DNA from 2 places in the Bradyrhizobium sp. USDA 3650 genome. Region 2 is predicted to be linked to the other one. Evidence: riboswitches for the same ligand, from Rfam matches in the RefSeq annotation. Region 2 holds a riboswitch; the other holds the start of a gene.
What was found. A riboswitch is a leader RNA that binds a small molecule or an ion and turns the genes downstream of it on or off. The one in region 2 is predicted to bind S-adenosylmethionine.
Positions count from the first base shown of each region.

Region 1 (3,205 bases), 410 kb from region 2:
GCCGTACCGCGACGCGTGACCACGGTGAGGATCAGACCGGTGAAATAGGCGTGATAGAGATCGGCAACGGCGCGCCAGCGTTTCCATTGAGCTTCCTGCGCGGGGTCTGATGCGGCGGTCATGTTCGCTCCCGATCGTTATTTTGATCGAGTGTGTCACTGCAGCCGGCGACGGACAAGCTGAGCCGCATGCAGGGCGCCCTGCACGCCGGCTCGCCAATTCCGCATCACGAATTTTGCGCAGGCTTAGTTTTGCGCAGCTTTGGCGGCACGCTCGCGCTCGACGCGCTCGGTCACGTCGCGCGCCATCGCCACCGATCCCTGCACCACTCCAGCGGCGTCCCGCACCAGCGCGAAGGTCATCTCGATGTAGAGCTTGCGTCCGTCCTTGTGCAGCGCGCGGGTCAGTGTCGGCTTGCCCGCAAGCTTCATCGCTCCGCTGGCAAGCGCGGCCTCGAAGCCTTTCCAGTGCGCGGCGCGCAGATGTTCGGGAATGATCAGGTCGAGATTCTGGCCCAGCGCTTCGTCCACGGAGAAGCCGAACAGTGCGGACGATGCGCGATTCCAGCGCATGATGGTGCCGGAGCGATCCGAATAGATCAGCGCGTCCGCGACGTCGTCGAGGATGTTTGCGTCGAGTTGGGATGAATTGGTCATGTCAGCACCTGGCGGTCCGGATGGAGCACAGCGTAAGCCGGGATCGTGCCACAAGTGAGACTTTCCCGGATGACGCTTGCGCTCCATCCGTGCGACGGATGATCGCTACACCCGGAAATGCTTGCTCAGCTTCAGGCCCTGGGCCTGGTAGTTTGAGCCGATGCGCTGGCCGTACATGGCGTCGGGGCGGGCCAGCATCTTCTCGTAGACGAGGCGGCCGACGATCTGGCCGTGCTCGAGGATGAACGGCACCTCGCGCGAGCGCACTTCGAGCACGGCGCGCGACCCCAGCCCGCCGGCGCCGGCATAGCCGAAGCCGGGATCGAAGAATCCGGCATAATGCACGCGGAACTCGCCGACCAGCGGGTCGAACGGCACCATCTCTGCGGCGTAATCCGGCGGCACCTGCACCGCCTCTTTCGACGCGAGGATATAGAACTCGCCGGGATCGAGGATCAGGCTGCCGTCGGGACGGGCCGAGATCGGCTCCCAGAACTCCTCGACGGAATAGCCAGCGCGGCGATCGACGTCGATCACGCCGGTGTGGCGCTTGGCGCGGTAGCCGACGAAGCCGCCGCTCTTTTCGCCGGAAAGATCAACAGAGACGGCGACGCCGCCGGTGAGATCGGCATCGTCGATATCGACGAGACGTTCGGTCGCATGCAGCGCCTCGAGGTCGTCGATGTTGAGGATGGCATCGCCGGTGCGGAAGCGCACCTGGCTCAGGCGCGAGCCCTCGCTGACCAGCACCGGGAACGTCTTCGGGCTGATCTCGGCATAGAGCGGACCGTGATAGCCGGCACCGATCATGTCGAACCGGCGGGTGCCGTCGGCGATCACGCGGGTGAAAACGTCGAGCCGGCCGGTCGAGCTTTTCGGGTTGGCGGCCGCGACGATCTCCGGCGGCAGCGCGAGGCTTTCGAGCAGCGGCACGATATAGACGCAGTTGGTCTCCAGCACCGCGCCGTCGGCGAGACTGAACTCGTGCAGCTTCAACTCGTCGATGCGCTCGGCGGACGGTGGCGCCGGGACCGGGCAGGAAGCTGGCGCGAACGCGATAGGCGATGTCGCCGAGGCGAAGGTCGAGGCTCGCCGGCTGGATCTGGCTTTCGACGAAGTCGTAAGCGGGCAGGATGAGACCGCCCTCCGCCATCGCCGCGATCATGCGGTCGGGCAGGATACCATTGGCGTCGGCGGCGACCGTGAACGTCAACCCGGGGTCCTCATCAGGGATCAAACACATCCCGACATGCGGGAAATATGAGCGTTTTACGGCTATCCGATGGACGTCTTGACGGAAAGGGCATTGCGGAATATGAGCATGACTTATCCCGTGGTGATTTGAGCCGGCCGGCTTGCAGCCACGTTAAATAAGTCGCTAAACAGGCCGGGGACCTCTGTGATCCCGGCCCGTGGAGATATTCCAGGCCGGTTTTTTTGTGACCATTTTCGATGGTCACTTCAGGAGGTCCTATGTCGAAGTCCCCGGCGCCAACCGCCCACTACCGTCCCGAAACTCGCCTGGTTCATTCCGGAACCTTACGCTCGCAATATGGCGAGACCTCGGAGTCGCTGTTCCTGACCCAGGGCTACGTCTACAACAGCGCCGAGGAGTGCGAGGCGCGGTTCAAGGGCGAGGACCCCGGCTTCATCTATTCACGCTACTCCAATCCGACCATCGCGATGTTCGAGCGGCGCATGATCGAGCTCGAGGGCGCCGAAGCGGCACGTTCGGCGGCGACCGGCATGGCCGCAGTGACGACCGCGATCCTGGCGCCGCTGAAGACCGGCGATCACGTCGTGGCTTCGCGCGCGCTGTTCGGCTCGTGTCTCTACGTCGTGCAGGATTTGCTGCCGCGCTACGGCATCGAGACCACGCTGGTCGACGGCCTCGATCTCGACCAGTGGCAGCGCGCCATGAAGCCGAACACCAAGACGTTCTTCCTGGAGAGCCCGACCAACCCGACGCTCGACGTGCTCGACATTCCCGGCATCGCCGAGATCGCGCACAGCGGCGGGGCGCGGCTCGTCGTCGACAACGTGTTCGCCACTCCGATCTGGCAGAGCCCGCTCGCGCTCGGCGCCGACGTCGTGGTCTATTCCGCGACCAAGCATATCGACGGCCAGGGCCGCTGTCTCGGCGGCATCATCCTGTCCTCGGAAGCGTTCATCGCCGAGCACATCCACAATTTCATGCGCCAGACCGGCCCGTCGATCTCGCCGTTCAACGCCTGGGTCCTGCTCAAGGGGCTGGAGACGCTCGCCGTGCGCGTGCGCGCGCAGACCGAGACGGCGGCGCGCATTGCGGACGTGCTGGCGAGCCATCCGAAGATTTCGCGGCTGGTGTTTCCCGGCCGCGCCGATCATCCGCAGGCTGCATTGGTGAAGAAGCAGATGCGCGGCGGCTCGACGCTGGTCGGCCTCGAGGTCAAGGGCGGCAAGCAGGCGGCGTTCCGCGTGCTCAACGAGCTCAAGCTTGCCAAGATCTCGAACAATCTCGGCGACGCCAAGAGCCTCGTCACGCATCCGGCAACCACGACGCATCAGCG
Region 1 is NZ_JBSRZG010000001.1:4,869,306-4,872,510, reverse strand. It holds gene ACVIN2_RS22650 (hypothetical protein) at 1-122, opposite strand, end outside; gene ACVIN2_RS22645 (PAS domain-containing protein) at 246-656, opposite strand; partial or broken gene ACVIN2_RS22640 (2'-deoxycytidine 5'-triphosphate deaminase) at 762-1,899, opposite strand; SAM riboswitch at 1,980-2,059, shown strand; gene ACVIN2_RS22635 (O-succinylhomoserine sulfhydrylase) at 2,130-3,205, shown strand, end outside.
Region 1: linked by a shared signal. The riboswitch ahead of ACVIN2_RS22635 (O-succinylhomoserine sulfhydrylase) and the one ahead of metX (homoserine O-acetyltransferase MetX) in region 2 are both predicted to bind S-adenosylmethionine.

Region 2 (3,205 bases):
ATGGTGCAGAAATGGATGTTGGCGGTGTCATACCAGCTTGCCGGCAGGTTCTCCGTGCGCGGCATGTGGCCGCCGATCAGGAGCTGGAGCCGCATCTTCCAGAAGCCGAAATTCGGGAACGACACGATGGCGCGGCGGCCGATGCGCAAGAGATTCTCGAGCACGACCTTGGGCTGCCGCGTCGCCTGCAAGGTTTGCGACAGGATCACGTAGTCAAAGGCGTCATCCGGATAATTCACGAGGTCGGTGTCGGCATCGCCCTGCACCACCGCAAGACCCTTGGCAACGCAGCGGTTGACGCCCTCGCGCGACAGCTCGATGCCGCGGCCGTCGATGCCGCGGGTCTCCAGCAGCTGGAGCAGGTCGCCCTCGCCACACCCAACGTCGAGCACCTTCGAGCCCGGCTTGACCATCTCGGCCACCAGCACATGGTCGGCGCGAAAATCGCCGGGCTGCCCGGTCGCAAGGCCGCCCAGCGGCAGCGCTTCCTGTACAGACATGACTAGCCGTCCTTTAAGCTTTCTTGGCGGTGAGCCCGCGCGCCTTGTCTGCCGACTGCAGGAAGGCACGGGCGATGTCGAAGAACTCGGGCACGTCGAGCAGGAACGCGTCGTGACCGCGATCGGTCTCGATCTCGGCGAACGACACCCGCGCGCTCGACGCATTCAGCGCGTGCACTAGCGCGCGCGATTCCGAGGTCGGAAACAGCCAGTCGCTCGTGAAGGAGACCACGCAGAACCGGGTCTGGATTCCCGCGAACGCCTTCGCCAGCACGCCGCCATGGTCGCCGGCGATGTCGAAATAATCCATCGCGCGGGTCAGATAGAGATAGGAGTTGGCGTCGAAGCGTTCGACAAAGGACGAGCCCTGGTAACGCAGGTAGGACTCGACCTGGAAGTCGGCGTCGAACGAGAAGGTCGGCAGCTCGCGGTCCTGCATCCGCCGTCCGAATTTGCGATGCAGCGCGGCGTCGGAGAGATAGGTGATGTGCCCGGCCATGCGGGCGACGGCGAGGCCGCGATGCGGATGGGTGCCGTGATCAACGTAGCGTCCGCCATGCCATTCCGGATCGGCCATCACCGCCTGCCGGCCGAGTTCGTGGAAGGCGATATTCTGCGCCGAATGGCGCGTGCTGCATGCGGTCGGGAGCGCGGAGAAGACGCGATGCGGATAGGCCGCGGTCCATTGCAGCACCTGCATGCCGCCCATCGAGCCTCCGACGACGCAGAGCAGCGTATCGATGCCGAGGCGGTCGAGCAGCATGGCCTGGGCTCGCACCATGTCGGGGATGGTGATGATCGGAAAATCCAGGCCCCACACTTTGCCGGTCGCCGGATTGGTCGACGCGGGGCCGGTCGAGCCCATGCAGCCGCCGATGACGTTCGAGCAGATGATGAAATACTTATTGGTGTCGAGCGGGCGGCCGGGCCCCACCATGATTTCCCACCAGCCCGGCTTACCGGTCAGCGGGTGCACATTGGCGACGTGCTGGTCGAGCGTCAGCGCATGGCAGATCAGGATTGCGTTGGACCGCTCGGCATTGAGCTCGCCATAGGTCTGGTATGCGATCTGGAACGGGGTGAGATCGACGCCGCAATCAAGCGGCAGCGGCTGGTCGGCACCGAAGCGTGCGACCTGGGAGCTCGGATGATCGACCTCGTGCGAGCGCTCGTCGGCGCTGATCGCGGGACTGGGAATTGACTTGATGCCCATCTCTGACCACTGACTCGTTTGCGATCGGGGGTCCGACCGCGACTGACATCAGGCCATGAAAAACCCGGCCTGAACGATAGGTTCGGCCGGGATCGAAAGGGTCCCCGGCCTGTTTAGCGAGTTTTTTAACGTGGCTGCAAGCCGGCCGGCTCAAATGACCACGGAACGGCTAAAAACTACCGTCTTGGACGGTTTTCGTCAAGTCGCGGCCCGGATCAGCCAAATTCGCCTGTCGCACCACGGGCGGAAAGGGCCCGATTTCCCTTTGCATTTCTCTTTGCTTTCGCAGCCCCGACTGCCTAATCAGGATACCCATCACAGCGGTGACAGCTCGACCGATCCGCATTGAACGCCTCGCAACAGCACCTCACAGACATGTCCCAACGTCCGCCCGCGCCACCATCGCTCCAGGAATTGCGCAAGGAGATCGACGCGATCGACGAGGGCATGCATCGCCTGCTGATGCAACGCGGCGACATCATCGACCGCCTGATCCAGGTGAAGCAGACCCAGGAGGTCGGCTCGGCGTTCCGTCCGGCGCGCGAGGCCGCCATGATGCGTGACCTCGTCCAGCGCCATCGCGGCATCCTGCCGCTCGACACCGTCGAGAGCATCTGGCGCGTCATCATCGCGACCTTCACCTATGTCCAGGCGCCGTTCTCCGTGCATGCCGACATTTCGGCAAGCGAGCCGGCCATGCGCGATTCCGCGCGATTCCATTTCGGCTTCACCGTGCCTTATGTCGCGCATTTCAGCGCGCAGGCGGCGGTCGAGGCGGTCGCGAAATCCAAGGGCGATCTGGCGCTGGTCTCGGCGACCTCGAGCCGCACGCCGTGGTGGCTGTCGCTGGAAGAAGCCGGCGCGCCAAAGATCATCGCGCGGCTGCCCTTCGTCGAGCGCGCCGACCATCCGGCGGCGTTACCCGTGTTCGCGGTCTCCCGCGTCGCCGACAGCGCGCTGGTGACGGAGGTCGAGACCTTCAGCGTCCGCGTGTCAGGGTGGAACGCCGAGGTCGCGCGCGCCCTGTCGCCGCTTGCCGAGATCGTGGCGGTGCCCGACACCGCCTTCGACGGCGCCGCGCTGCTGGTCTCGGTCACCGCGACGAGCAGCCTCGACAAAATCAAGGCTGCCCTGATCGAAGCGGGGGCCTCGGTGCGCTCCACAGCCCTCGTCGGCAGCCACGCAACGCGCTATACGGTGCCCCCGACCGGGTCGAAATCGTAAGTCGCGAACCGCTTAAGCCAGTCCGGAGTTGAAGATGTCCCGCCCCGTGCCGAATCCCGGCATTCTCGATATTGCGCCCTACACGCCCGGCAAGACTCCGGTGGCAGAGCCCGGCCGCAAGGTGTTCAAGCTCTCGGCCAACGAGACGCCGTTCGGGCCTTCGCCGAAGGCAATCGAGGCGTTCAAGCAGGTAGCGGATCATCTGGAAGACTATCCGGAAGGAACCTCGCGCGTGCTGCGCGAAGCGATCGGGCGCACCTTCGGGCTC
Region 2 is NZ_JBSRZG010000001.1:5,276,624-5,279,828, reverse strand. It holds gene metW (methionine biosynthesis protein MetW) at 1-500, opposite strand, end outside; gene metX (homoserine O-acetyltransferase MetX) at 514-1,713, opposite strand; SAM riboswitch at 1,806-1,885, opposite strand; gene ACVIN2_RS24720 (chorismate mutase) at 2,089-2,937, shown strand; gene hisC (histidinol-phosphate transaminase) at 2,972-3,205, shown strand, end outside.